Regions from separate parts of the Vibrio sp. SCP2 genome, predicted to be linked through region 3. Evidence: predicted binding sites of a transcription regulator. Region 3 holds the regulator's gene; each other region holds the start of a gene.
The links. Region 3 encodes PurR, which represses purine synthesis genes. Its sites were predicted from a motif close to TNANGNAAACGTTTNCNTNA; they were not measured.

Region 1 (10,316 bases), 310 kb from region 3:
CCTTTAGCTCTCTAGCACTTGTGGTGTGCGGTGTTATCACCTCAATCCTAGCACCTTCTTTCTTTACCTTGGCAGTCTGGTTGTCAGCGTAAGTAATTGATGTCGAGCTGCAACTAGCGGCTCGACGCACATCACTAATTTCTCGTCTGTAATCGTTATCATGTGTGACATCACTCAAATAATGCAACAGGCAATATCGTTACAATATATTTTGTGATCATGATCGCCGAATAATTCTCATCTTTACATAAAATGTAATACCAATATCGGAGTTTACACACCAGTATCTGGCTCTAAACTCAAAGATATCAACGATGTTTATTAAAGGACTCACTATGAGAAGCCGCATTGAACAGGCGCTATCTGAAGTGCCACAAAACGTAGCAGATTTCTTATCTCCTATTCTTCTTGCTGACGATTTTGACGCGACGATTTCTTCAGAGCAATTTGAGCAACTCCTCGCTATTTCAGGTCTTGATGACGCAGAACTACGAGTATTGCTACTTCCATTTGCAGCCGCTTATTCCTATGCTCCGCTTTCTAAGTTTTATGTGGGTGCAATTGTTCGCGGCCTATCTGGCAAACTCTACTTCGGCGCGAATGTCGAGTTTGACGGCGTTCAACTAGGGCAAACCGTTCACGCAGAGCAATCAGCCATCAGCCATGCGTGGATGAAGGGTGAACAAGGCGTTGCTGACATCACGATCAACTACAGCCCTTGTGGTCACTGTCGTCAGTTTATGAATGAGCTTTCAACCGCTAACGAGCTAAAGATCCAACTGCCGAAACGTGAAGGTCAGCCACTTCATTACTACTTACCAGAATCGTTTGGCCCTTCAGATCTTGGCATCGAATCAGCATTGATGACCTCTGTTGACCATGGAAAACAGACACAAGAGCAAGATGAGCTACTACAACTGGCTGTCGCTGCCTTAAATCGTAGCCATGCCCCTTACACACATAACTTAAGTGGTGTCGCGATTAAGACCAAAGATGGCAAAGTATATCAAGGCGCATATGCAGAAAACGCTGCATTTAACCCAAGCCTACCGCCACTTCAGGTTGCGTTGATCCAGTTACTGTTAGACCGTAAGGAGCTCGAAAGTATTGATTCTGCGGCCTTGGTAGAAGTAGAAGACGGTACTATCAGCCATCTAGCAAACACACAAGCAACGCTAGAAGCACTAAACCCTGATATTCCAATCACTTACTTGGAACTTTAAACTGAGAAAGGCGCTAAATTAGCGCCTTTTTTTGTATCAATTCGGGATTAAACATCGAAAAACGGTTTGGGGTCGACTTCTAACTGACTAGGGGCTATCGCCTTTTTAATCGTTAGTTTGGTTGTTTTCATATCGACAAAACTTACATCGACAAAACGGTGATACTTACGCGAATAGAAACATTTGATTTCTGGCTTTAGCGGCTCGTGGGAATTCGAAGTCCAAACAATACCTACACGTCCGTCACTCAACTCGACCAAAGCCCCAACAGGGAAAACGCCAATACAGTTGATGAATTTGTACACCAACTCTTTGTCTAAATGATTCGGTGTTAAGCTCAAGAGTATTTTAAACGCTTCTGCTGGGCTCATGCCTTGCTTGTAACAGCGATCGGCAGTCAACGCGTCATAGATATCAACGATGCAGCTCATACGACCGTGTAAAGGGATTTCATCACCTTTAAGCCCCGCTGGATAGCCGTTCCCATCGAGTTTTTCATGATGCATCAAACAAACGTCGCGGCTAACATCACTCAAACCTGTAACCGTAGTGATGATCTCTTTCGCGTAAACCTGATGAAGCTTCATATGCTCGAACTCTTCGGGTGTTAACCGAGCAGGTTTGTGCAGAACTTTATCATCAACCTTAATTTTGCCAACATCGTGAATAATGCCACCAATCGCCATTTGTTTTAGCGTCTCTTTCGGCAGGCCAAGATGTTTACCAAATGTCACGAGCAGAGTCGCAACGTTGACAGAGTGTTCAAGTAAGTATTCATCTTTATTACGCAGCGCAGACACACAATGCAATGCATCTGAGTCAAGCAACACGGACTCGATCATGTCGTCTGCGAGATCATCCAATTCAGAGACATGAATTGGCTTACCTTCAAAAGTTTGCGTCAGAATCCTGTTAGCCAGCCCTTTCGCTTCTTTGATGATTTTCTGCGCTTTCTTCTGCTGTGAAAATCGGCTCACCTTTTTCCGCTTCACTGGCGTTGAAGCTTCTTGTGGCGATTCAGTTTCTTCCACAACCTTAACGGGTTTAAAAACACTCCCTTTTACTGACAACTCCTTGTCTACCCAAGCAAATTTAACTCCATTTTTAACAAGCTGTTTGACTGCTTGCTCAGACGGTACACGCCCCGCATTGGCAAGATTGACGCGTTTACTGTCTTCAATTGCAGTCACAAACATACCAACGGTCAACGTACCGATTGGTATTTTTATGGATTTTTCTGGGTCGAACTGCATTAAGTTAGTAGCCGTATTCTTATTAGAGTTGATTATTGTTAGTGATTATAACTCTAAAGCTGAGTATTTACGTAATAAGTGATTGCAATTGCTCAATAAACACCCAAAAACCGGTAATAAAGTTGAGAATTATCGAAATCGTAATTTTCATCGCTCTTGTCTCGCAGTACTCCACCACTAAAATTCACCAAACACCACAAAGCAAACGTTTGCTTTTCTTTTTCCAATGAGTATCATGCTCGCAAAACCTTCTATTCCTCTTACATTTTAGGGTTAATTATGTTCGGTACTGCAACAGCAAATCATGCAACTCGCGTTCTGCTTCTTGGCTCAGGTGAACTCGGTAAAGAAGTCGCCATCGAATGCCAACGCCTTGGTCTTGAAGTGATCGCATGCGATCGTTACGAAAATGCACCAGCGATGCAGGTTGCTCATCGCAGCTATACATTAGATATGCTTGATGGAGACGCGCTACAGGCTATCATCGAAAAAGAACAGCCCGATTATGTCGTCCCTGAAATTGAAGCCATCGCAACCGATACGTTGGTAGAATTAGAAGCCCAAGGCTTAAACGTGGTGCCGACAGCGAAAGCAACAAAGCTAACAATGAACCGCGAAGGGATCCGTCGCCTAGCGGCAGAAGAGCTAAGCTTAACCACTTCACCTTATCGCTTTGCAGACAGCTATGAAGAGTTTGTTGCCGCAGTAGAAGCAGTTGGTGTGCCGTGTGTATGTAAACCGGTCATGAGTTCTTCAGGTAAAGGCCAAAGTGTGCTTAAGAGCGCTGAAGATATTGATAAAGCTTGGAACTATGCACAAGAAGGCGGACGTACTGGAGCTGGTCGCGTTATTGTAGAAGGGTTTATTGACTTCGATTACGAGATCACCTTGCTCACTGTTCGCGCTGTTGATGGCGTTCATTTTTGCGCACCAATTGGCCACCGTCAGGAAGATGGAGACTACCGTGAGTCTTGGCAACCACAAATCATGACAGACAACGCGCTAGCCGCTGCCCAAGACGCTGCGGGTAAAGTGGTGAATGCACTTGGTGGTTACGGCATCTTTGGTGTTGAGCTGTTTGTCAAAGGCGACACGGTTATCTTTAACGAAGTCTCACCTCGCCCACACGATACTGGCCTCGTCACTCTAATGTCACAAGACAGTTCTGAGTTCGCTCTACATGTTCGTGCATTTACAGGTATGCCAATCGCTGGAATTACTCAGTACGGCCCAGCAGCCTCGGCTGTTATCTTAGGGCAAGGAACATCAAATGATGTTCGCTTCGAAGGCCTAGGGGATGCGTTGACTGCGCCACAAACTCAGCTTCGACTATTTGGCAAACCAGATATTAATGGACGCCGCCGTTTAGGAGTCGCTATTACTCGTCGTGAATCCATCGAACAAGCAATTAAAGATGCTATACAAAGCGCAGATAAAGTAAAAATCATTTACTAGGGTGTTTTATCGAAACTAAAAGGCTTGGTCATTTGAAATGACCAAGCCTTTATTTATCTTAGATTTAAACCGTTTCAATCAAGTAAACTTCTTCAACGAATCGAGCAGACTCATGCTTCGCAATCTTTGGATGCTTTTCAGCGTCTTCATTGCTCTCTAGCTTAGTGATCTTGTAACCCTCATACAGCGCTCTCACCTCAGATTCAGGGACAGCAAATGGAGGCCCTGGCATCAGATCTTGATCATAATCGAGAGTAACCAGCAAAATACGCCCACCGGGTTTAAGCAGAGACTTTATCTTTTCGACGTATTGCACTCGCATTTCTTTTGGCAAAGCAATGAGAGAAGCGCGATCATAAACGATATCAACCGGCTTGATTGGCGCAGTAAAGTAGTCGCCGACATAGATAGATAGCTCATCGAATTGAAACAGTTCATGCTGACCATTAATCGGCATCACCATTGGCGTATAGAAATGTTCTGCAAAGAAAGCACGCACGGCAATATTACTTAACTCTACCCCCTGCACATCTGAGTGTTTCGTTGCCAGCCATACCAAGTCTTCTGACTTGCCACACAAAGGGACAAATACGTTGTCTTCTTGGCTTGGGTTCGTTTCCTGCCAATATTTAATCAGTAGCGGATTGACGTCCTCTAGGTGAAAACCGATCTGGTTTGCCGCCCATTTACCGTGCCAAAATTCTGGGTCTTTCATTTTCTTTCTCTGTGACTGACTTGTGACGCATAGCCTATCGGAAAGTGAAGCTAAGTGGTATCCCTTCACCAATCCGAATCTGAAAACTTCATTCAGATTAGGTTCATTTTCATCAGATATACTTAGTTACACATTGAAGATGAACCTTTGAAAAGGGTTGCACTCTAATTAAACGCAAAGGAAATGCGAGACTGTTCAAAGTTTTATCAACAGTCGACGGGAAAGCGATTGGAATCGCACAAAGTGCCCCCATTAACTATGTAGAGATGAGTAGCGCTAGTGATTGAAACTTTTTTCGACACCTTTTTAGCTAAGCCCTACACATCTAAGGAGAGTGAATGAGCCTATTTTTGCGAACTACGGCCCTGATGCTTCTAATGCTCAGCCGTGCCCCTGCATTTGCTGCTATTCCAACCGCGCCGGGTAACGAGGAAAACCGTTCTACTAACCAGAACGAAGTGTGTTCCAAAGCATTCAAACATAACCTAAGCGGCCTTTACGGCATTAAGTCAATGTCGACCACTCCACTTCAGCCATACACTGATTTCGACGTTCTTTATAGCAAAGCCCATCAAGCTCAAGCAGAGCTAGAGACCATCTGTAAGAGTACTGCGCTACTGACTTCAACAGAATCTTACTTCGCTGGTGTTAAATCGTCTGACCGTGCTAAAGAAAAGATTGCTTATGAACTTGATGGTCAAACAGAGCGTATTACCGACCTAGCCCGTGCAACTATTGTCGCTGACGACATTGAAAGCCTGATGTCTGCCTATGAAGTACTTAACCGCGAGACAACCATTGTTAAAGTCAAAAACCGCTTTAAGAAACCAGCGGAATCTGGATACCGCGACTTAAACGTTCTCGTTCAGCTGCCAAAAACAAATTTAGTCGCTGAAGTACAGCTTCACCTTAAAGCGATTGCAGACGTGAAAAGTGGTCCAGAGCATGACATCTACGAGCGTATTCAGAAAATCGAACGCGCCGCTGCGATTGAAGGTCGTGACTACAGCGAGTTTGAAACCGCACAGATTCGCAATATGCGTAGTGAGTCTAAAGAGCTGTACCAAAATGCTTGGCAGCCATACATCACCACTCACCTTAGCGCCGCTTAACCTTACTGGGCTTACCTGTAAACTCAGGTAAGCCTTTCGATTTAGCAAAGCTTCGCCTCTTAAACTATATTTCTATCAAATAGATAAAAATAAGTTGGAGGCAACAATGGGAGGGAAGCTCTGGCTCTTGATCAGCATGATCGTTTTGCTAACGATAAATCTTGCCTCAGCCGACGACGGATACGGCCCTCTTCAAAGCTACACTCAATCGCCTCTCCATACTAATATCCACTCCCCTCAATTGCGCTCTGGCTTTTCCTTAGATAAGGATGAATATGAAGTTTATGGCGCTGGTACCATTTCTAGCATTTGGGCAGTGACTGCGACTTATGAACTCGATTATTACCAAAACCAGATTGCTATTGGTAGCAAATGGCAACTCGACACAAATTGGCAAATCGACCTCCAATATCGCTGGAACTTTGCTGCCAACAACCATCTAGATAAACCAACCATCGCCTTTCATGATTTTGTCGGTATTGATCAAAATGGACGTGAAGACGTAGAGCGGAACCGATTTGTTATTGATATGCCAGAGTATGGCGTACAAGAGGAAGGGTTTCGAAGCAAAACCTTGAGCAGCGCTGTGACAGGATATGTACAGTATCAAGCGTTTGCGAATGACCATCATGGTGTATCCGTAGGTTTATCACTCTACTACAACGACACCGACAATGGCCTCTTCAGCGCTTCAGATTTTGAGCAAAGCGTGCAGGTAAATTATGGCTATGTAAGAGAAAAACATGCGCTTGATGCTACCGCAGCCTTAACATTTAGAGATACTCCTACAGACTTTACTCAAATGCCCTATCGCGACTCTACTTGGACAATTGGCATCAGCTATCGCTATGAGTGGTTTGAAAACCATACTTTTATTGGTCAGCTAGCTTCGCATCAAGGCCTATTGGATGATGGCGGAGAATTTTCAAAACCCTCCACCGAGTTTACCTATGGCTACCGCTACACTCTCAAAAATGCAGCGGTTGAAATCACCTTGGTGGAGAACATGTTCCACGCGGATAACAGTACCGACATCGCTGTTGGTGTTGCGTTCCGCTATCGCTTTGGCGCAGCCGCTTAAACCGAAAGAATGCGGTTGACCGCTGCAGCGATCTCAGAATCAGAGGCATTTTGACTCAACGAAAACGAGATGTACTGGTCACCACGCATACTTAGCGAGCGATCAACCTCTGCTAAACAGTGCACAACCCCACCGTCGAGAATAAACGAAAGTTCGATCTCCTTTTTGTTGATGAAACCATTATTGCGAAACTCAATTTCCTGATAGCAACCTGATTTCGAAGAGAAGTTACCACCGCGCAGGAAACCTTTTTCAACATCCGCTTTAACCATACTAAATCCTGCTTGCTCGATAGCGGATAGTATCTTGGCAACTACAGGCAATGGTTTAACTTCAACAAAGTCACGATCTTTAGGATCAATCGCAAAGTCGATGTCTAACGTTGTTTCTAACCAAACATGACATTGATTCTTCAGAGCGTTCAATGCTGTGATTGGAGTCTCGTCGTCCAAGCGCAACTCAAAAGGAACCTGTTTAGTCTCATTGGGTTGGATAACAAATGGTTGGACAGCTTGAAGCTTAGCTAAGATGAAATCTTGGTAGCTGGTGCTTTCGTCGCTCTCTACTTTCATCTCGGTACACAGCTTTAGATTGATCGCGTCGATCTGCTGTTCCACATCACCACCTTGAATATGTACGGTTCCCCTCAGAGTCTCCCCCTGAAAGACAGACATACTTTCTAGCACTGTGTCTACTTTTGCCGCGCCAATTCCTAATGAAGCTTTTAACTTTCCAAACATATTTTATCCTTATGATTCTGTTGCACATATGATTTTGCTTGTTGCACTCTATTTAGCAAGCCATTTGTAGCTAAGTCTGATTAAAAACGTGCGAACCTCGCCAAATTAGGGTTACATACTGCCTAGAACCTTGCATTTACCCACTAAATGTATAACCTTTTGTATAGTCAAATAAGAAGTTAGAACAAATATGAGCAATTCGCCTCTTTACTTACAAATCAAAACTTACATTACGGAACAAATCGAACAAGGTTTTTGGCCTGTCGGTCATCGAATTACCACTGAACTTGAACTGACCAAGCAGTTTAACGTGAGTAGGATGACGGTAAACAAAGCGATTCGAGATTTGGTTTCTGAAGGTAGGTTAGTGAGGCGACCGCGCTTAGGCACCTTTGTTTGCGCACCTGACGATAAAGCAGAATCCCCTCTTCTTGATATTAGAAACATTGCTAAAGAAGTAGAACAGCGGGGGAAATCCTACAGCAGTAAGGTTATCAAACAAATCGCCCTTTCTGCTGATGACAATGTCGCGATGAAGCTAGGCGTCATGTTGGGAAGTTCGGTTTTCTACAGTGAAATCATTCACTTTGAAGATAAATCTCCTATCCAGCTTGAGATTCGCTGGGTGAATGCAAGCTACGCTCCCAACTACCTGCAGCAGGACTTTTCACAAATCACGCCCAACCAATATCTATCTGAAAACTGCCCGTTAAGTGCGATAGAGCATACCGTCGAAGCCATTGTCGCTGATGAATCAGTACGCTCTGCACTTCGCCTTGGAGTCAATGAACCGTGTCTGCTGCTTAATCGACGTACATGGAGTGACGATAAGCTTGTTAGTACCGCATTACTCTACCATCCTGGGGCTAGATACAAATTAAGCTCTAAAGTTCTTCTTTGATAGAGCATTTCATACTTTTTACCGATCACATTTTCGCAACATGAGGCTTGATCAAAATCTATACTTGAAACTATATTTGTATATACATTTAAATCCGAGTATAGATTATGAGCCTTACAAGCGACTTGATATTAGTAAATGCAAAGATAGTCACAATGACCGAGGGGAGCGACGGTTACTCAGTGTCACCGCTTTGCAATATCTATATCAAAGACGGACGCATTCAGTCGATTACGCAAGAATCGTTAAGCAGTGAGCTAAGCACTTCTATTAACTGCTATGACTGTAAAGGTAAGCTTGTCACTCCGGGCTTTATTGATTGCCATACCCATCTCATTTTCGCAGGCAGTCGCGCCAACGAATTCGAAATGCGCCTCCAAGGTGTGCCGTATCAAGAAATCGCAAAACAAGGCGGGGGCATTCTCTCTACAGTGCGTGCGACTCGTGAAGCAAGTGAACAACAACTCACGGAATTGGCATTACCGCGTTTGGACGGCCTAATTCAATCAGGTGTCACTTCAGTGGAAGTGAAATCTGGTTATGGATTGACCCTTAATGACGAACTAAAAATGCTTCGCGCAGCGAAGGCGTTGGAAGCACACAGAAAGATCCGCGTTTCTACAACGTTACTCGCGGCACATGCTCTTCCTCCCGAGTATTCAGGTCGCGCTGACGACTACATTGAACTGGTCTGCCAAGAAATAATCCCCGCTGCCGCGCAAGAGAATCTCGCGACGAGTGTCGATGTTTTCTGTGAGTCCATCGGTTTCAATTTGGCTCAAACTGAAAAAGTCTATCGAGCTGCGATTGATAATGGACTTGCGATTAAAGGACACACCGAACAACTGTCTAATTTAGGTGGCACGGCGTTGACTGCAAAATACGATGGTTTATCCGCTGATCACATAGAGTTTTTAGATGAAAATGGCGTTATTGCATTGGCTCAGTCGAATACCGTAGCCACGCTGCTTCCTGGTGCATTCTACTTTCTAAGAGAGACACAGTTACCACCCATCGAGTTACTGCGTCAGCACAAAATACCAATGGCAATTGCTACTGATTTGAACCCTGGCACATCACCATTTGCAGACTTGACTATGATGATGAATATGGGTTGCACGTTATTTGGATTAACACCAGAGGAAACCTTACGTGGCGTAACCAATCATGCAGCTCAAGCCATCGGTTTTGGTGAGAGCAGAGGTCAGATAAAACAAGGGTTTGATGCTGATCTCGCAATCTGGGATGTGACTCACCCTGCCGAGTTTAGCTATTTCCAAGGTGCGCCTAGATTATCGGCTCGCCTTGTTGCTGGAGAGCTCGATCATGTCTAATCAATTAACCACCAACCAAGAATTTCATTGGCAAGGTCGTCACGATGCAGAAGATGGAGCGTTAGGAAAGCGTGTCCATCATGTCATCAAACAGATTCAAGTCGATGAGCTTCAGCCCTATAGAAATGCCGTTAGCTTGCTTGGTTTCTGCAGTGATGCGGGGGTTGCTCGCAACAAGGGGCGCATCGGTGCGAAAAGAGCGCCAGATTTGATTCGCCGCGCACTGGCAAACATGGCTTGGCATAGAGAAAGCGCATTAATTGATCTGGGCAACGTTGTCTGCGATGACGACCAACTAGAACAAAGCCAATCTCACTGTGCCAACGTGATTGCCACAGCGCTCAAATCCACACCGGTTATCACCTTAGGTGGAGGTCATGAAGTTGCATGGGCATCATTTCAGGGCTTGGCGCAATATTTTGAGTATCTCAATCCCGCAAAGCCACCAAAGATAGGTATCATTAACTTTGACGCTCATTTCGACTTGAGAGCATTTGAATGT
Region 2 (10,316 bases), on a different contig from region 3:
CCCTATTCATAGAATAGACATTCGCTATGCACCGAAGTAGATACCTTGTCTGCTTCGGTTTTTTATTTCTCATCTAGCAAACTCTTGATCCCCCCCATCCCCTCACAGGTATAATGTTGGTATTGATTTCTTACTCTGAGATGTAGCTATGTCTCATGATGATGACCTAAGCCTATTCCAACAAATGATGGGCGATGTAAAACCTCTTCAGCAAGATACGACAGAACATAAAAAACAACATCAGGTAACCGATGCACAACTTGCCAAACGTGAGGCGGCTATTTGGTTAACTGAAGAAGACCCTGAATATCTGTCCATCGATCATGCTGAGATGATAAAGCCTGACGATATTATCGAGTTCAAACGTGATGGCGTCCAAGACGGTGTGTACAAAAAGTTACGTCTTGCGAAATACCCAATACAAGCAAGACTCGATTTACACAAGCGCACGCTCGAACAAGCACGCGATGAAGTGGTTAAGTTCTTAAAGCAATGTATGCGGATGGATATACGTACCGTGGTGATTGTTCATGGCAAAGGTGAGCGTTCTAACCCACCAGCACTTATGAAGAGTTTTGTCGCTCAATGGCTGATGCAAATTAAAGAAGTGCAATGTGTTCACAGTGCTCAGCGCTTCCATGGTGGCACCGGTGCCGTGTATGTCTTACTACGAAAAAGCGCCGAGAAAAAGATCGAAACTCGTGAACGTCACCAAAAACGACTGGGTTAACGCGTAGCACAATGCTAGAATGCGCGCCCTCTATGTGCTGATATATTAGTCAGCACACCTTTAAACCGCCGTTGTGAAACGTTAGGAGAACAACATGTCACAAGATAACGCTAAGCGCCTCAATAAGTTTATCAGCGAAACAGGTTTTTGCTCACGCCGTGAAGCTGACCGCCTCATCGAGCAAGGCCGCGTCACCATTAATGGTAAAGTACCTGAAATGGGCACCAAGGTTCAGCTAGGTGATGACGTCCGAGTGGATGATAAGCCAATCGCGGCTGCCACTGACAAACCTGTTTACATCGCACTCAATAAGCCGACGGGCATTACCTGTACCACAGAGCGTGATATTCCGGGTAATATCGTTGACTTCATTGGCCACAAGAAACGTATTTTCCCGATTGGTCGCTTAGACAAACCTTCAGACGGTTTGATCTTCTTAACCAACGATGGCGATATCGTAAACAAGATTCTTCGCGCCGGTAATAACCACGAAAAAGAGTACGTGGTTCGCGTAGATAAGCCGATCACTGAAGAGTTTATTAAGCAGATGTCTTCAGGGGTGAATATCCTCGATACCATCACTCTTCCTTGTACTGTGACTAAAGAGACTAAATTCTCGTTCCGCATTGTGCTTACTCAAGGTCTCAATCGCCAAATCCGTCGTATGTGTGAAGCATTAGGCTATGAAGTCTTCAAGCTTCGCCGTGTACGCATTATGAACATCTCGCTTGATGGGATTCCTAATGGACAATGGCGTTACCTAACAGATGCGGAAGTGGCTGAGATTCTGGCAATGTGTGAAGACTCTAGCGGCACTGAAGAGGCATCTAAAGTAGATAGCAAGGGTAAACGCATTCGCAAAGCGACCGATGCCAAACTGTTTGATAGCCGCGAAGAGAACCAAGACTCTAAAGCACGTCGCAATCAGAAGAATCGTACTTTTAAAGGCCGTAACGCCGATGAGTTCCGCCATGCTCCAAACTCTAAAAAAGGTCGCAATAGTGGCAACCAAAGCGAATCTAAAGCTAAGCCAAATAAAGGCAAGACTTTCTATAAGCCTGCCAGTGACAAATCACAGCGCCCTGCCAAACCACGCTCTGGCGGTACTTTGAGTTTGAAGAAATAAGCAAAAAGCTGGAGAGCTGGAGAGCTGGAGAGCTGGAGAGCTGGAGAGCTGGAGAGCTGGAGAGCTGGAGAAATTTTTGAGGGTTGGCATTTTGCGTCAACCTTTTTTGTGGATGCCCGATCCCGTTTTCCAAAAGCGAAGCGTTCTATAGGACAAAGTCCGTTCCCGCTACCCATAAGCGCAGCGTTCCATAGGGCATAGCCCGTTCCATACAACAAAAAAAGGAGCCAATCGGCTCCTCTTGTCATTCACTTAGCGTCTTCAGCTTATACTGTACCGAAGATCTTATCGCCTGCGTCGCCAAGACCAGGAACGATGTAGCCTTTGTCGTTTAGCTTCTCATCGATAGCAGCGGTGAATAGCTCAACATCTGGGTGCGCTTTTTCAAGTGCTTCAATACCTTCAGGTGCAGCAACAAGCACAAGAACTTTAATCGCTTTACAACCTTTCTCTTTAAGTAGGTCGATTGTTGCGATCATTGAACCGCCAGTCGCTAGCATTGGGTCAACAACCAGCGCAATACGCTCATCCATGTTTGATGCTAGTTTGTTGAAGTAAGGAACAGGTTCTAGTGTTTCTTCATCACGGTAGATACCAACAACACTGATACGTGCACTTGGCATATGCTCAAGAACGCCGTCCATCATACCAAGACCTGCACGTAGGATTGGCACAACTGTTACCTTCTTACCTTTAATTTGGTCAACTTCAACTGGACCATTCCAACCTTCAATGGTTACTTTTTCTGTTTCAAAGTCTGCAGTCGCTTCGTAAGTAAGTAGGCTACCAACTTCTGTAGCTAGCTCGCGAAAGCGCTTAGTGCTGATGTCACCTTCTCTCATTAGACCAAGTTTGTGCTTAACAAGAGGGTGTTTTACTTCAACAACTTTCATTTCCATCTCCGGCTTATGTGATGATTTTTAAACAAACCTTCAGATTATAAACGATTTCGTTCTCAATTTCTTGTTCTATGACAAAAGAAAAAACTTGCGCAAACGTTTGCTATCTATGTTTATCCACTGGTAGAATAGCGCCGTTTTCATATCCAACTTTAAACCAGAGGACTTCCCTGTGAGTGCTGATAACACTTCTCTTAGCTACAAAGACGCTGGCGTTGACATCGATGCAGGCAATGCGCTTGTTGACCGTATTAAAGGTGCAGTAAAACGCACACGTCGCCCAGAGGTAATGGGTGGTATTGGTGGTTTTGGCGCACTATGCGAACTGCCAACTAAATACAAGCAGCCAGTTCTTGTTTCAGGTACAGACGGCGTTGGTACTAAACTGCGCTTAGCTCTGGATATGAAAAAGCACGACACTATTGGTGTTGATCTTGTTGCTATGTGTGTCAACGATCTAATCGTACAAGGTGCTGAGCCATTGTTCTTCTTAGATTACTACGCAACAGGCAAACTCGATGTCGATACGGCTGCTGACGTAGTATCTGGTATCGCAGACGGCTGTGTACAAGCAGGCTGCGCGCTAATCGGCGGTGAAACGGCTGAAATGCCAGGCATGTACGAAGGCGAAGACTACGACGTTGCTGGCTTCTGTGTCGGTGTTGTTGAAAAAGAAGACGTTATCGACGGCACTAAAGTTGCCGCTGGTGATGCACTTATCGCTGTAGGTTCAAGCGGTCCACACTCAAACGGTTACTCGTTGATCCGTAAGATTCTTGAAGTATCTGGTGCAGACAAAAACGAAGAACTAGCAGGCCGCACTATTGGTGAGCACCTACTAGAACCAACAAAAATCTACATCAAATCAGCACTTAAGATGATTGAGAAGCACGATATCCATGCAATCTCTCACATCACAGGTGGTGGTTTCTGGGAAAACATCCCACGCGTTCTTCCACAAGGCACTAAAGCCGTTGTTGATGGAAACAGCTGGGAATGGCCCGTTATCTTCAAATGGCTACAAGAAAAAGGCAACGTAACCACTCACGAAATGTACCGCACATTTAACTGTGGTGTTGGCCTTGTTATTGCTCTACCAAAAGATCAAGCAGATGCTGCTGTTAAGCTTCTTCGGGACGAAGGTGAGAATGCATGGGTAATTGGCGAAATCGCAAACGCTGAAGCAGGCGAAGAACAAGTAGAGATCAAATAAGCATGAAGAGTATTGTTGTTTTAGTTTCAGGAAATGGCTCCAACTTACAGGCGATTATTGACGCCTGTAACACCCAAATTACAGGTGGCCGAGTCACTGCCGTATTCTCTAACAAAGCAGGCGTCTATGCTTTAGAACGAGCAGAGAAAGCAGGTTCAGCAGCACATTTCCTTGATCCTAAAGCATTCGATACTCGTGATGCCTTTGACCATGAGTTGATGAAGCAGATCGATGAGTATCAACCTGATGTCATCGTGCTTGCGGGTTACATGCGTATCTTAAGTGGCGAATTCGTTCGTCACTATATGGGACGCATGATTAACATCCACCCTTCTCTATTACCTAAATACCCTGGATTGAACACTTACCAACGTGCTATCCATGCTGGTGATGAAGAACACGGTACTAGCGTTCACTTTGTGACAGAGCAACTTGATGGTGGTCCTGTGATTCTGCAAGCGAAAGTGCCTATTTTTGACGAAGATACCGTCGAGACACTGACTGAACGTGTTCAAACTCAAGAACACCGTATTTACCCTATGGTGGTAAAATGGTTAGTGGAAGAGCGCTTGGTAATGAAAGATGAAAAAGAAGCCTACCTCGATGGTAAGCTGCTTGGAATCCACGGTCACGCAGAAGACTAATACACTGCTAAACCCAATCAAATACAAAGACGAGCTCATGCTCGTCTTTTTTGTTTACGACTGTTAATCCTCCATTCATCTTCGCTACCTTATCCTGACAAAAATGACGGAGGTAACGTATGGATCTTAAAAGCCTACTCAATCAAGCCTTTAGCTCAGACATTGTCCAAAAAGGGCAACAGCAGCTTAAGCAGCAATCCAATTCAAACACTCTAAAGTCTTTAGGCGCAGGAGCCGTGGGTGGTGGCTTAGTGAGCCTATTAATGGGTTCGAAGAAGAGTAAAAAGATGGGCAAAAAAGTCGGCAAAAACGCGCTAAAGATTGGTGGCGTCGCTGCGCTTGGCGCTTTGGCTTACAAAGTCTACAACGACTATCAAGGCAAGCAGTCTACTTCATCTCCACAAGAAACCTTTAATTCAAATGACAATATCCATGACGAGTTGATCATCAAAGCAATGATTGCCGCTGCGAAAGCTGATGGCCACGTCGATAATAAAGAGATGGAACGTATTGAATCCACTCTTACTCAAGCAGGGGCCAATACCCAACTTCAGCAATTGATTCACAGTGAGCTCAACAAGCCACTCGACCCAGGTGAAATAGCAAGGCTTGCTCAATCACCACAGCAGGCCTCAGAGGTGTATCTAGCCTCTTTGATTGTGGTTGATGAACAAAACTTTATGGAAAAGGCTTATCTTCAAGAGCTAGCAAAGCAACTCCAGCTCGCCCCAGAGGTCACCTTCCAGCTAGAGCAACAACTGCAAACTGATTAATTTTGCTTAGGTTTTGAACACGTCGTCGTACGCTTTGCGTTAGGACAAGCTTACACTTTGAGTTTCCGAATTTGAGTGTGTATATTTGAGAGCAGTTATCATTTATCGGAGTATAAGCCATGCAAGTATACGGCTGTTGTGAATTAGTGCGCGAACTGTACGCACAGATTGGAAGCGGCGATCAAGCCTATGTCCCACAAGCTATTTCATGCGCAGTAAGAGCGTTAAACGACATCGCTGCGGATGAGTCTTTGCCTAAAGAGGCTCGTGAAAAAGCAGCATTTGCGGCAGCAAACTTGCTGATCTCAGATTTTGAGGACAAGTAATGAACTTAGCCAACTTTGAAACCATGGACCCTGTCATGTTGATGAGTATCGTCAACATGAAGTTACGTGATGATTTCGGCGGTGATTTAGACAAGCTTGTCGCTTTCTTTGACATTGATAAATCAGCGCTAGAAACCAAGTTAGCCTCTGCTGGATTTGATTTCTTACCTGAAGCTGGCCAGTTCCGCTAATCTGTCTTTGATTAGCTACAAAAAAACCGCCTCGATGGCGGTTTTTTATTGAATGACGACTTATTACTCTTCTTCGAAGAAATCGTCTTCATCGTCAAGTTCAGCTTGCGCTGCGGCTGCGCGTTTCGCTTCTTCGTAACGTGCTTTCTTCTCAGCGGCTTCTTGAGCTAGTCGCTCTTCACGTTCGATGCGAACTTTACGTGCTTCGCCTTTACGCTCATTACGTTGAGCTTGGTTTTGAATAAAACCTGCTAGCTCTTTTTCAGCCCACTCTTGTGCTGCTGATTCAGTTTCAAAGCCAGTTTCACGTTTTGATACTGACGTTTTACGTGAAGTCACTTGGCGAGTGATCTCTGCACACCAACCGTTACGCTTTTCAGTAACACGAATGGCAAATTTTTTGTTGTTCGACATTTTCATTTCCTAAGGGATTCTAATGGAATATTGAGGGATTTAGCCATCCCTTGGCAAGCGCGGTATTAGAGCGCAAAAAGTGGCTGTTGGCTATTAGTTTTTCAAAAATAGAGCCGGATAACTGGATAACTGGATAACTGGATAACTGGATAACTGGATAACTGGATAACTGGATAACTGGATAACTGGATAACTGGATAACTGGATAACTGGATAACTGGATAACTAACGTTGCTCATTAGTGGTTGAGGAGTCAACTCTCGTTTTCCAGCAGCGAAGCGATCCATAGGACGAAGTCCGTTCCCGCTATCCATAAGCGCAGCGTTCCATAGGGCGCAGCCCGTTCTCGCTTCCAGACTCCCTTAAACAAAGAAAGCGCTAGCCTTTCAACCAGCGCTTTACTATTTGCAGTGTAGAGAACGAATCTCTGCTTAATTAGCCGATGTTCTTACGTGCGTTTTGGAACATACGCATCCAAGCACCGTTCTCGCCCCAACCTTCAGGAGACCAAGAGTTCGCGACTGTACGGAATACACGCTCTGGGTGTGGCATCATGATAGTCACACGGCCATCTTGAGTCGTTAGACCTGTGATTGCGTTTGGCGAACCGTTCGGGTTGTTCGGGTATTGCTGCGTTGGGTTACCGTGGTTATCCACGTAACGAACTGCAACCGTACCTGATGCTTCAATCGCCGCTAGGTGGTCAGCATCACGCACTTCTACGCGGCCTTCACCGTGAGAAACTGCGATTGGCATACGAGAACCTGCCATGCCGTCGAAGAATACAGAGTCAGACTTCTGAACTTCCACTAGGCTGAAGCGAGCTTCAAAGCGTTCAGATTCGTTACGTACGAAGCGTGGCCATAGATCTGCACCTGGGATTAGCTCTTTCAGGTTTGATAGCATCTGACAGCCGTTACACACACCTAGAGAGAAAGTATCTTCACGCTGGAAGAAGCCTTGGAACTGATTACGAGCTTGCTCGTTGAACAAAATAGATTTCGCCCAACCTTCACCCGCACCTAGTACGTCACCGTAAGAGAAACCACCACAAGCCACTAGGCCTTGGTACTCTTCTAGAACCGCTTGACCCGTTAGGATGTCGCTCATGTGAATATCAGTTGCTTCAAAGCCAGCACGGTCAAATGCTGCTGCCATCTCAACATGAGAGTTAACACCCTGCTCACGCAGAATTGCCATCTTAGGCTTAGCACCTTTAGCAATGTAAGGTGCTGCAATGTCTTCGTTCACATCGAAGCTTAGCTTAACGTTCAGACCTGGGTCAGAGTTGTCTTTCTTCGCTTCGTGCTCCTGGTCAGCACATGCCGGGTTATCACGTAGACCTTGCATCTTGTGCGTTGTCTCTGCCCAGATAGTACGTAGTTCAGTACGGTTACGCTCAAGAACTACTGCCTCACCGGAAGTAATCACTAGCTCGTCCGACGCTTCTACAGAGCCGATTACGTGTGAACATGCTTCAAGACCATTTGCTGCTAGCGTTGAAAGTACAGCGTCTAAATCTTCGTTCTTAACCTGAAGTACTGCGCCTAGTTCTTCGTTGAATAGTGCAGCTAGAGCGTCGTCGCCTAGGTCAGCGATATCAGCTTTAACACCACAGTGACCTGCGAATGCCATCTCAGCTAAAGTAACGAATAGACCGCCATCACCCTTATCGTGGTAAGCCACTACTTGATCGTTCGCAACTAGAGTTTGAACGCCTTCGTAGAAACCTTTTAGCTGCGCAGCGTTGTCTACGTCTGCTGGCTTATCACCAAGCTGCTTGTAAACCTGCGCTAGAGCTGTTGCACCTAGACGGTTTTGACCGTTACCTAGGTCGATAAGTACTAAGCTTGAAGCACCTTTGTCTGTACGAAGCTGAGGAGTGATTGTCTTACGAACATCTTCAACACGAGCAAACGCAGTGATGATTAGAGATAGCGGAGATGTTACTTCTTTCTGCTCGCCATTCTCTTCCCATTTGGTCTTCATCGACATTGAGTCTTTACCCACAGGGATCGTTAGACCAAGTGCTGGACATAGCTCTTCACCCACAGCTTTCACCGCTTCGTAAAGACCTGCATCTTCACCAGGGTGACCAGCTGGAGACATCCAGTTCGCAGACAGTTTAATGTGTTTGATATCACCGATGTTTGTCGCTGCGATGTTCGTGATTGCTTCACCAACCGCCAGACGAGCAGAAGCACCGAAGTCTAGTAGAGCCACTGGCGTACGCTCACCCATCGACATCGCTTCACCGTGGTAAGTGTCGTAGCTTGCTGCTGTTACTGCGCAGTTTGCTACTGGCACCTGCCATGGGCCAACCATTTGGTCACGCGCCACTAGACCTGTCACCGTGCGGTCACCGATCGTGATAAGGAATGTTTTCTCCGCAACCGTTGGTAGACGTAGCACACGCTCTGCCGCTTCGTTTAGCTCAATGCCGTCACGGTTAACTGCAGGGTTATTCGCTTTTAGCGTCTTCGCATCACGGTGCATCTTAGGCGTCTTACCTAGAAGCACATCCATTGGCATGTCGATTGGCGTGTTGTCGAAGTGAGAATCTTCAAGTTTCAGTTCACGCTCTTCCGTTGCCACACCTACTACAGCGTATGGTGCGCGCTCACGCTTACAGATCGCATCGAATACTTCCATGTTCTCTGGTGCAACCGCCATTACGTAACGTTCTTGAGATTCGTTACACCAGATCTCAAGTGGGCTCATACCCGGTTCGTCGTTTGGAACATCACGCAGTTGGAAGATACCGCCACGTTCGCCATCGTCTACAAGCTCTGGAAGTGCGTTAGAGATACCGCCCGCACCCACGTCGTGGATGAATGCGATTGGGTTCTCGTCGCCAAGCTGCCAACAACGGTCGATCACTTCCTGACAGCGGCGTTCCATCTCTGGGTTCTCACGCTGTACTGAAGCAAAATCTAAATCTTCTGCTGATTGACCAGACGCCATTGAAGATGCCGCGCCGCCACCAAGGCCGATATTCATTGCAGGACCACCAAGAACGATTAGGCTTGCACCGACTGGGATCTCTTTCTTCTGCACGTGCTCGTCACGGATGTTACCCATACCACCAGCAATCATGATTGGCTTGTGGTAACCACGAACTTCTTCACCAGCGTGAGAGTTCACTTTCTCTTCGTAAGTACGGAAGTAACCAAGTAGGTTTGGACGACCAAATTCGTTGTTGAACGCAGCGCCACCAAGTGGGCCTTCTAGCATGATATCCAGTGCGTTAACGATACGACCTGGCTTACCGAAGTCTGTTTCCCATGGCTGTTCAAAACCAGGAATGCGTAGGTTAGATGTCGTGAAACCAACTAGACCGGCTTTTGGCTTACCGCCAATACCTGTTGCACCTTCGTCGCGGATTTCACCACCAGAACCTGTAGATGCGCCCGGCCAAGGAGAGATAGCCGTTGGGTGGTTGTGCGTTTCCACCTTCATTAGGATGTGGGCTTTTTCTTGGTTGTAACCGTACTGGCGTGTTTCTGGGTTCGGGAAGAAACGGCCAACATCCGAACCTACCATTACCGCTGCGTTATCTTTGTAAGCAGACAGCACGTTTTCTGGTGTGGTTTCAAATGTGTTTTTGATCATCTTGAACAGAGACTTTTCTTGCTTAACGCCGTCGATAGTCCAGTCTGCGTTGAAGATCTTGTGACGACAGTGCTCCGAGTTCGCCTGTGCAAACATCATCAGCTCGATGTCTGTTGGGTTACGATCTAGCTTGTTGACGAACGCGTCGTAAAGGTATTCGATTTCGTCATCAGCAAGTGCAAGACCTAGGGTAACGTTTGCGTTTTCAAGCGCGGCGCGGCCGCCTTTAAGTAGGTCAACATCCGCCACTGGTGCTGGCTCTGCCACTTGGAAAAGTGCTTGTGCAGATTCAAAATCAGTGAAAACCACTTCCATCATGCGGTCGTGAAGAATTGCTTTAAGCTCGACTAATTGAAGCTCTGTCAGTTCAGCAGACGTTTCAATGTAA
Region 3 (10,316 bases):
CGTAGTAATCGGTAATCCCTATCGCAAGCGGTGACAGGCGATAGATACTGGCGCCATCGGTCACTTCACTGGTAAAACGGCTAATCAGTCGTTGTTTGACCATTTCGTTAATCGCGTTGTTAGCGCGAAACGCCGACGCGTCACCCGTTTCTTCAAATAATCGGGTAACAATGGTAAACGCATCATGCAATTCACCTTCACCCAATTCTTCATCGAACCTTTCATTACTGAGCACAGCAATAGCGATTAGAAATGCCAGTCGCTCTGTTGTCAGGTTCAATGAGAAATCATGCTGCTTAACCCAACCGACCAATTCATCGATCGGCTGCTCAGCATTTAGAGTCATCTCACTCATTGTTAGTCCTGCTTATCTTTCTTTTGTGCCCATACATGTATGTATCGACCTAACGAGAGGTATGGCTCTTCTCTGCACAGTTGTCTTTCTAGTGCCAACACATCTTCATACTGGTAGTCGCCCATGTACTCCATATTGCCTATGTAGTCACTAAAGCAGCGGATACCAGATTTGCCACAAATTGAAAAACCAGCGTCTTCAATCCACTGGTAGACCTCTTCAGGTTTTAAGCCTTTTTGCGGCTGTAATTTAAATCTTTTGCGATGCGGCATTCCGTCTAATACATGAGGAATGTTACCGCACACGACATTCTTGTAGACCAAACCATGGTGGTTATAGAACATAATAGAAGCCATACCACCCGGCTTTACTTGTTCTAGTACTTTCTCTAGCGCAGGTTTAGGATCCGCTAACCACTCCATCACCGCATGAAACAGGACCACATCCACTTGGGATTCTAGGTGCTGGTCAAGCGATTGGACTGGCGAATGAATGAAGCGATACTGCTCAAGCAGGCCATTTTTTGCAATATCCTGCTCTGCCAATAGCAACATTTCAGAAGATAGATCACATAACGCGACATGATGTCCGAGCTTAGCTAGCTTTTGCGACATTTGTGCCAAACCGCCACCCGCATCTAGCACATTGAGTTGCTGATTTGCCCCATCAACAGTATTAAGTATCTGTTGAAGATCTTCCCAAACAATGACTTGGCGAATCTCTCCTTTGTCAGAACCGTAAATATTTTTTGCAAATTTGTGGGCAATATCGTCGAAATTGCGGTCTTCAGTCACAGCAGCTTAGGTTATCATGTCTAATCGTGCTGCTATTCTGTCATAAGAAAAGCAGGAATAAAGAGGCTTTCTCTTAAATTATAATCAATTGATGTTTTTTCGGACTATTTAGTATGTTTGAGCTGAAAAAAGTTGTGTCTTCTCTACTTATGCCGCTTCCCGCGATGCTAATAATCGGTCTATTCGGCTTAATGTTGATCATGTTTACCCGTAAACAGAAGACAGGCTGCTTTGTTGTTCTATTCTCTTTCATCGGTATCTTCCTCATCGCTTTTCAACCCGTTTCTTCTCGTTTGTTGATGCCGCTTGAACGCCAATACTCGGCCTTTTTTCCGGTCGACCAATCGATCGATTACGTTATGGTGCTCGGCAGTGGTCATGTCGTAGACGATAAGATCCCACCCACTTCTGAATTAAGCCGAACCGGTTTGATGCGCCTTGCCGAAGGTATTCGCATCATGCGTATTTACCCTGGGTCTAAATTGATTTTATCTGGCTATGCGGGCGGCTCTGAAGTGAGCAATGCCCGTATGATGGCGAAAGTGGCTCTCGCCCTTGGCGTCTCGAAATCTGACATTATTCTGTTAGAAACCGCCAAAGATACTTGGGAAGAAGCGAGACAAGCGGCAGCATTCGTTAATACCAAAAAGCTGGTTGTGGTGACTTCAGCAAGTCATATGGAGCGTGCTCTGAATGAATTCTACTCTGCAGGATTAAAGCCGTACCCTGCACCGACCAATTACCTTGCGCATGATAAAGTTACGCAAGCATGGGCTAAATACACGCCTAAAGCGGTGTACTTGGAGCAAACCGAGCGTTATTGGCACGAAACCTTAGGTCAAATTTGGCAAACGCTTAGGAATTGGGCGTCAGATTATGAAGAGCAAGCGCTGCAAGCCGCTGAAAGTAAAGTTTGATTTTTGATACCAATCAGAATAAGAAATCTAGATAGAAAAATACCGAGGCAAGCCTCGGTATTTTTATGTCTGTTAGCTTGGTGTTAGGGTCTATTGACCTTAGTCACCGGCAAACATATAGCCTTCGCCATGAACGGTAACAAAGATTTGTGGATTCTTTGGATCGAATTCCATTTTTGCTCGCATGCGACGAATCAAGACATCGATGGTGCGATCGTTTGGCGCATCAACACGGTGGCTGATCATGTTTAAGATACGTTCGCGGCTGAGAACCTGATTTGGATAAGAGGATAAAGCCACAAGCAGTTCATATTCTGCTTTAGTCAGCTTAACCGGCTCACCGTTACGACTCAGTGCACGGCGCTGAACGTCAAACGTCCACTCACCAAAGCGAACAACATTATCATCTTGCTTCGCTGCGCTGTCAGAGCCCGACGAGTTACGTGCAGCGGAAATTCGCCACAGTAAATTCTTGACTCGAACCAATAGCTCGCGTAATTCAAAAGGTTTAGTGACATAGTCATCGGCACCCATTTCGAGACCAACGATTTTGTCGATGCAGTCCGTGCGTCCTGTTACCAGGATAATTCCAATGTCTGATTGACTGCGAAGTTCGCGAGTTAGCATTAATCCATCTTCACCGGGTAGATTAATATCCAACATCACCAAATCAATCGCGTTGCTTTGTAGCATGTCTCGCATCTGCTCGCCGCTTTCTGCTTCGCTGACTTGGTAACCTTCATTCTGAAAGTAGCCAACGAGCTTACTGCGAGTCACTACGTCGTCTTCTACTACTAGTACGTGATAACTCATCTGCACCACTTAATTTGCATTGGGAATAGTTCTATCATTTATTCTATTCATAAATAGTAACATTTCTAGTATTTATCACTTTAAAAACGAGAAAGATGATTTTTTATTGATTCAAGACAAAACCGCCGCCTTTGTTAATAAATGCTCATAATTCATCTTTTATTGTCACGTAAGCCATTACCGCTATTCATTTTTATTAGTTACACTAATAGGTAGTTATTTTGGGAGTGATACCTAATGCAAGAAATCAAAGCATTCAACGAGAAACGTGCGGAAATCTATTGGTGGCTTTCAAGCCTTTACGCCAAAGAGTTAACTGAAGAGAACCTTGAGCAGTACCATTCAGCTCAAATCCGCTCTTTCCTTACTGGCCTTGGCGAGAATGCCGCTCTTAAACCGTCGATTGATCGTGTCATTGATGCACTTAATCGCTTAATCGATCGCGAAGATGCACAACTAGAGCTTGCTGCTGATTTTTGTGATCTATTTTTGAAGTCTGACCGCGACTCTGCACTACCTTACGCTTCAATGTACATTGGAGAGACTGGCCTGCTTAACGACAAACCAGCGAAAGAGATGGAAGCGTTAATGCTAGAGCATGGTGTTGCTGTCGATGAAGGCTTAAATGAACCTGCTGACCATATTGCCATTGAGCTGGATTTTCTCGGCAACCTCATCATTCGCTCTAATGAGCTTGAGCAAGAGCGTCATATTGAAGAAGCACTGATCGAGCAAGAGGGCTTCATTCGTCAGCACCTTCTAAGTTGGACCCCTAAGTTTTCAGCTAAGTGTCAAACACTCGATGAGTTCGGTTTTTACTCGGCGATCGCTTCTCTCACAGTGGCATTCTTAGAGTTAGATTGCACATACTTAATTGGTGAATAGAGTCTGACAATGTGAACTGACACAGGTCAGTTCGAAGAAATGTGTTTGCCCTAAGTCGGATTGCGGTCTAAAATCGTGACCGCAAACGATAAAAATGAACTATTCAAATACAAACCGCTAAATAAGAGCGGTTTTTGTGTTTCTGATACTTTCTGCCAACTTATTCTAAACTGAATATATTCTCGTGGCAGTCATCGACAGGACAAAATTTATGGCCACTATTAAAGACGTTGCTCGCCTTGCTGGTGTTTCAACAACCACTGTGTCTCACGTGATTAACAAAACACGCTTTGTTGCCGAAGCGACACAAGAAAAAGTGATGGAAGCGGTAACCGAGCTTAATTATGCACCGAGTGCAGTTGCTCGTAGTCTTAAGTGCAACACTACTCGTACAATCGGTATGTTAGTGACGCAATCGACGAACCTATTTTTCTCAGAAGTTATCGACGGCGTAGAAAGCTACTGTTACCGCCAAGGTTACACCTTGATTCTGTGTAATACAGGCGGCATCTATGAAAAACAACGCGACTACATTCGCATGCTGGCTGAAAAGCGCGTAGATGGCATCTTAGTGATGTGTTCAGACCTGACCGAAGAGCTGAGCGAAATGCTTGATCGCCACAAAGATATTCCAAAAGTAGTTATGGATTGGGGCCCAGAAAGTTCTCAAGCAGATAAGATCATCGATAACTCAGAAGAAGGCGGCTACTTAGCAACCAAATACCTAATTGAACGTGGTCACACTGACATCGCTTGTTTAAGTGGTCACTTCGAAAAAGCAGCATGTGTTGAGCGTATTAGTGGCTTTAAGCGTGCCATGGCCGAAGCGGAACTACCGGTAAATGAAGATTGGATTCTTGAAGGTAACTTCGAATGTGATACAGCGGTATTGGCGGCAGATAAAATTGTTGCAATGGATAAAAAGCCAACAGCCGTGTTCTGTTTTAATGACACCATGGCACTTGGTTTAATGAGCCGTCTACAACAGAAAGGCATTCAAATACCTCAAGATATCTCAGTAATCGGCTACGATAATATTGAACTGGCCGAGTACTTCTCTCCGCCACTTACAACGGTTCACCAACCCAAACGTCGTGTTGGTAAGAATGCCTTTGAAATTCTTCTTGAGCGAATTAAAGACAAAGAGCACGAAAAACGCGTGTTTGAGATGCACCCAGAGATTGTTGAGCGTAATACCGTTCGTAATCTAAATAAATAACCTTAAGTCAGACGCTTAGCTAGTAGCCGTACTATTGGCTAAGCGTATATCTCTCCTCTATTTATTGAACCAATGTCACATTTATCCTATACAAACGTGATGTTCTGCGCAGAATTTATTTATTCTTAAAGTGTTCGATTAATGCCACGAACAGGGCAAACCATTCCGAAAGGATGGGACGCAAAGCCTCCGGCCTTAAACAATTTATTGTCTGGTAGCGGGGTTGCCGATGGCGAATATGCAAACTGTCATACCGCTTTTACTTGCACTCGTATGACACCTTACTGACAATGTCTCTGCATAATTTTGCTAATCTCTCGGACCTGCATTGGTGGCGTATACTTATACACCGAGAAAACACAGCATGGATAAACCAATACTAAAAGACTCAATGCGTTTATTTGAGCAGCTAGGACATATCAAGTCTCGCTCAATGTTTGGTGGCTTTGGCATTTTTGCTGATGACACTATGTTCGCACTTGTCGTCAACGATAAGCTTCACGTACGCGCGGACGCGGCTCTCGCTAAACAGTTTAAATCTCAAGGGCTAGAACCTTACGTATACAAAAAACGCGGCTTTCCCGTAGTGACGAAGTATTTTGCGCTTTGTGATGACTGGGCAGCAGACGCAGGTAAAACGTTAAAGATTGCGACTGTCGCTTTAAAAGCAGCAAACCAAGAGAAGCAAACCCAATCGCAAGCGAAGCCGAACCGTTTGAAGGATCTGCCGAACTTAAGGTTAGCGACTGAGCGTATGCTCAAGAAAGCAGGTATAGACACGGTTGAAAACCTAGAAGAAGTGGGTGCCGTACACGCTTTTAAGGCTATACAGTCCACACACTCTGCCGATGTCAACATCGAACTTCTCTGGGCTTTAGAAGGCGCAATTAAAGGCACACACTGGTCGGTAATCCCACAAAGCCGACGTCAGGAGCTGTTAACGCAAGTCAGCTAATCCAATACAATATATGTAGAAGAAGTCAGCCTTAGTGCTGACTTTTTTTATTGCTTTTTATCTGCAGTTTGAAATTTGTCGCTTGCTTTCCCTGTCTTGTCTAGTAACACTAATATTTGATATCCATGAAATTAAATGGAGCTGCTCAACATGAATAAAAAGATCATCCTAGGAATTGTTTTCGTCGCTTTGATTGTTTTGCTTGGCGTTAATTTTGGCCAGTATCTCACGCTAGAAAACGCTAAAGCCCAACAAGCAGAGCTTGCAGCATTTATCGCTGACAACTTTACTATTGCAGCTGCTAGCTATTTTATCGCCTATGTTGCCATCACCGCTTTCTCTATTCCTGGCGCTGCGGTCGTGACTCTTTTGGGTGCTGCCCTTTTCGGTTTCTGGACGAGCTTACTGCTAGTTTCTTTCGCTAGCACCATAGGTGCAACACTCGCATTTTTGAGCAGCCGATACTTGTTGCGTGATTGGGTACAAAGCAAATTTGGTGAAAAGCTCAATGCCATCAACCAAGGCGTTGAAAAAGATGGCGCATTTTATCTGTTCTCACTGAGATTAATTCCAGTGTTCCCATTCTTCCTCATCAACTTGTTAATGGGTTTAACACCTATCGCGACGGCTCGATTCTATTTGGTGAGTCAACTCGGTATGTTGCCTGGAACAGCCGTTTACTTAAATGCCGGGACACAACTGGCTCAAATTGACAGCTTGTCGGGTATCGTCTCTCCAACCGTTTTAGCCTCTTTTGCACTTCTCGGCTTATTCCCGGTGATTGCTAAATGGGTCATGGCGAAAATTAAGAGCTCCCCTTCAACATCAAATGGAAATGCTTAATGAGGATATATTCTGCATCGACACCTACTGAAGCTCACATTGTTTGTGAGCTTCTTAAGTCTCAACAGATTGAGTGTGAAGTTCGTGGTGAAGGCGTGTTTGGGCTCCAAGGTGAAATACCTTTTGGCGAGAGCAGCGAACCTTATGTCTGGCTACTCGACCCAGATCAAGCCAAGCACGCCAATACGGTTATCGAGCAGTTTAACAATGCGGATGTTGGCAGTAATTGGCGTTGCAACCAATGTGGGGAAATGAACGAGCCTCAATTTGGCGCATGTTGGCAATGCGGACAAGCAGCACCTTAACCGATTTTAGGCGCTTCAATTTGCTGCTGAATAAATGAAATCGAATGGTGATTGAACTCTTCTGGGCGCTCAACGTTACATACATGGCCGCAATCGGCAATCTCAAGTAACTTGCTCTTGCGATGTGCAGCAACCATCTCTTTGACAGGCTGAATAAACATATAGTCTTTCTCCCCCATCAAATAGAGCGTTGGGATAGGCAGTTCTCTATCCTTAAAATACTTCATCAGTGGATTAACTTCCGAAGTGAGAATAAACCAACGCTTAAACTCTTTCTGGCAAAGCTTCTTGGCTTCGCGGATAAATAAGTGCCTTGATTCCCTCTGAGTACGCTGCGGCATCACAATATAAGCAAAAAGGCTGTATAACCACATGTAAGGGATGACGTGTTTGCACATGCCACCTAGCCTAACCAATATCTGCGAACGGACGTTAAATCGCGTTACAGCGCCACCTAGCACCATAGACTTGACTCTATCTGTTGCAAGTTCCGCTAGGTTTCGAACAATTATCGTGCCGAGAGACATACCAACAAAGTGGGCCGAACGTATCTTTAAGTGGTCGAGCACCTTAAGAATGTCCATTGTCACCGCCTGAAACGTATAGCGGTTTGCCATCAACTCTTTGATCAATTGATTCGACTTACCGTGACCACGAAGATCGATAAGCAATAGATTAAAGTGCTGTTTATACGCTTTGATTTGCTTAAACCAAATTGAGGAACTTCCCCCTGCTCCATGCACAAAGACTACCCATTCATCACTTGTAGGATGGGTAAAGGTTTTGTGGAATAGCAAGGTATCACTCATATCGAAAAGGGTTTACTCAGCAATAAAATTGGTTACGGAGAGTACCATAAACATAGGGGGATTTACGTCAATTTACCTCAATTCTTAATTATTCTTTTATTAAAAGTGTAAGTAACCATCAAAAAAGGCGCCCTAAGGACGCCCAGTTTCATATTAATTTTTGCTCAACGCACTGTCATACAAGGATAGGTATTGATCCGCCGATTTGTTCCAACAGAAATTCTGCTCCATTGCATACAGTTGAACGCGTTTGACTTCGTTAGGTTGCTGCGCGTGTAGCAGTAAAGAACGCTGCAACACATTAAGCAAAGCACTTGGTTTTGGTTCATCAAATACAAATCCCGTTGCATTTTCAGGCTCAGCATCATAGTCATTGACACTGTCGCGCAAACCACCAACACCGCGAACGATAGGTAGCGTTCCGTAAGCCATGCTGTAGATTTGATTCAAACCACAAGGCTCAAACTCAGATGGCATAACAAAGAAGTCCGATCCGGCTTCAACCAAATGCGCTAACTCATTGTCATACGCCTCAACAAAAACAAACTTGTCGCTATGCAGCGCTGCAATCTCTTTTAGCTGAGACGCTAGAACAGGGTCACCTGTGCCGACAATCACCACCTGAACCTGATACTTAAGAAAATCACTTAAGATCGGCAATAGATAGTGCACACCTTTTTGGTGTGTCAGGCGACAAACCATGCCATAGACTGCGACCTCTTGAGTTTCTAGTCCCACCCTTTGCTGTAACTCTCGCTTACACGCTTTTTTACCCCTAACCATACTTTGGCGAGTCGCCTTGTAGTTCACAGGTAAGTAAGCATCACTTTGAGGGTTCCAAGCGCTGTAGTCGCACCCGTTAAGTATGCCGACTAAATCGTCTGAGCGCTGTTGAAACTCTGCCGCCATGCCATGGCTACCAAGTTCTGTTTTTAGCTCTTCAGCGTAAGTTGGACTGACAGCATTAATCTTATCCGCATTCATCACCCCCGCTCTTAGCATAGTAATGTGCGTCGCACTGACTGCCGCATCCGGCGCATAACGCGTATGCATCTCAGGCAGAGACTGCAGTTCATCGTAACTAAATACCCCCTTAAACACCGCGTTGTGTACCGACAATACACTCTTGGTATGAGTGAAAAAGTCGTGTGAATGATAACGGTGTTTAAGCAGGTATGGGACAAATCCAGTATGCCAGTCGTTGGCATGGATAATATCTGCTTTGAATCCGAGCTTAGGTAACATATCTAGACTAGCGGCACTAAAAAACGCAAAACGTTCACCGTTATCGGCATACGCTTGATTGTTTTCCGCATACATCTCTGGCCTGTCGAAATACTTCGGACAATCGATGGCATACACAGGCACGCCAACGATCTCTAGCTGTTTAACGCGATATTCAGTATGAGGCCAATGCTCTAACTGAGTTTCAAGCACCACTTGGGCTTGATCAATACCCGCCAACTTTTGGTAAGCAGGTAAAGTAATACGAACATCTTGCTGTAGTGCGAGTAGTGCTTCAGGCAGTGCCTTGGCAACATCTGCCAAGCCACCGCTCTTGATTAACCCTTCAACTTCCGATGCTACAAATAGAATAGATAAATTCTTAGTAGCCAACTCTTGCTCCTTTAGGAATAACAACGATGCCATCTTCCGAAACGTGGAAGTGCTTTTTATCTTCCGATAGGTTTACACCAATCTGGGTGCCTGGTGCAATATCGACATCTTTATCGATGATTACACGGCGTAGTACACAACCATCACCGACCTTAACATCACCAAGTAGAATACACTCACTGATATCACAAGCAGAAGCAATATTACTGCGGAAGCCTAATACTGACTTCTCAATACGTGAACCACGAACATAGCTGCCATTACAAACCAAGCTATCAATGATCTGTACGCGGCCATTGACGGAGTCTGTAAATGTCGCAGGTGGCAGAGGTGGGTAGAATGTATGCAGAGGCCATTTACGGTTATAAAGCGAGAATGGCGCATCTTTCTCAAGCAGATCCATGTGTGCTTGCCAGTACGCTCCAATGGTACCGACGTCACGCCAATAAACTTCCTCTTTCTCACCAGTAATTCGGTTAGTGCTGAAGTCGTAAACAAACACATCACCACGTGGGAACATCTTTGGAATAATGTCTTTACCGAAGTCATGAGAAGAGTCTGGGTTGTCGGCATCTTCAATCAGTTCTGAAAACAGTGGTTGAGCTTCAAAGACATAGTTGCCCATCGAGACAAGCGCGTGTTCAGGATCTCCTGGAATCGATTTAGGATTCGCTGGTTTTTCTTCAAAACCAATCATACGTCCGTCTGCATCGACCTCAATAACGCCAAATTCTGAAGCTTCATTCAAAGGCATACGCAAAGCGGATACGGTTAATGACGCTTCTTTCTCTTTGTGGAAATCAA

Region 1: purT (formate-dependent phosphoribosylglycinamide formyltransferase) is a predicted target of PurR. The motif match lies at 2,674-2,693, and genes of this name have one in related genera.
Region 2: purM (phosphoribosylformylglycinamidine cyclo-ligase) is a predicted target of PurR. The motif match lies at 2,844-2,863, and genes of this name have one in related genera.

Annotation. Positions count from the first base shown of each region.
Region 1 covers NZ_JCAFVV010000003.1:95,910-106,225, forward strand. The annotation lists gene AC5O63_RS11505 (CidB/LrgB family autolysis modulator) at 1-92, shown strand, start outside; gene cdd (cytidine deaminase) at 336-1,223, shown strand; gene AC5O63_RS11515 (cyclic di-GMP phosphodiesterase) at 1,271-2,476, opposite strand; gene purT (formate-dependent phosphoribosylglycinamide formyltransferase) at 2,756-3,931, shown strand; gene AC5O63_RS11525 (thiopurine S-methyltransferase) at 3,996-4,646, opposite strand; gene AC5O63_RS11530 (nucleotidyltransferase family protein) at 4,985-5,758, shown strand; gene AC5O63_RS11535 (DUF3187 family protein) at 5,865-6,839, shown strand; gene AC5O63_RS11540 (sporulation protein) at 6,836-7,579, opposite strand; gene hutC (histidine utilization transcriptional repressor HutC) at 7,770-8,480, shown strand; gene hutI (imidazolonepropionase) at 8,636-9,814, shown strand; gene hutG (formimidoylglutamase) at 9,807-10,316, shown strand, end outside.
Region 2 covers NZ_JCAFVV010000008.1:120,154-130,469, forward strand. The annotation lists gene smrA (DNA endonuclease SmrA) at 149-730, shown strand; gene rluF (23S rRNA pseudouridine(2604) synthase RluF) at 825-1,856, shown strand; gene upp (uracil phosphoribosyltransferase) at 2,123-2,749, opposite strand; gene purM (phosphoribosylformylglycinamidine cyclo-ligase) at 2,928-3,968, shown strand; gene purN (phosphoribosylglycinamide formyltransferase) at 3,971-4,612, shown strand; gene AC5O63_RS18570 (tellurite resistance TerB family protein) at 4,732-5,385, shown strand; gene AC5O63_RS18575 (YaeP family protein) at 5,505-5,711, shown strand; gene AC5O63_RS18580 (DUF4250 domain-containing protein) at 5,711-5,902, shown strand; gene AC5O63_RS18585 (DUF3622 domain-containing protein) at 5,966-6,316, opposite strand; gene purL (phosphoribosylformylglycinamidine synthase) at 6,752-10,316, opposite strand, start outside.
Region 3 covers NZ_JCAFVV010000003.1:405,365-415,680, forward strand. The annotation lists gene mukF (chromosome partition protein MukF) at 1-355, opposite strand, end outside; gene cmoM (tRNA uridine 5-oxyacetic acid(34) methyltransferase CmoM) at 358-1,149, opposite strand; gene elyC (envelope biogenesis factor ElyC) at 1,263-2,066, shown strand; gene torR (two-component system response regulator TorR) at 2,166-2,879, opposite strand; gene torD (molecular chaperone TorD) at 3,117-3,764, shown strand; gene purR (HTH-type transcriptional repressor PurR) at 3,976-4,983, shown strand; cyclic di-GMP riboswitch class I at 5,128-5,214, shown strand; gene AC5O63_RS13000 (TfoX/Sxy family DNA transformation protein) at 5,348-5,938, shown strand; gene AC5O63_RS13005 (TVP38/TMEM64 family protein) at 6,089-6,781, shown strand; gene AC5O63_RS13010 (putative signal transducing protein) at 6,781-7,086, shown strand; gene AC5O63_RS13015 (alpha/beta fold hydrolase) at 7,083-7,895, opposite strand; gene glgA (glycogen synthase GlgA) at 8,049-9,512, opposite strand; gene glgC (glucose-1-phosphate adenylyltransferase) at 9,502-10,316, opposite strand, start outside.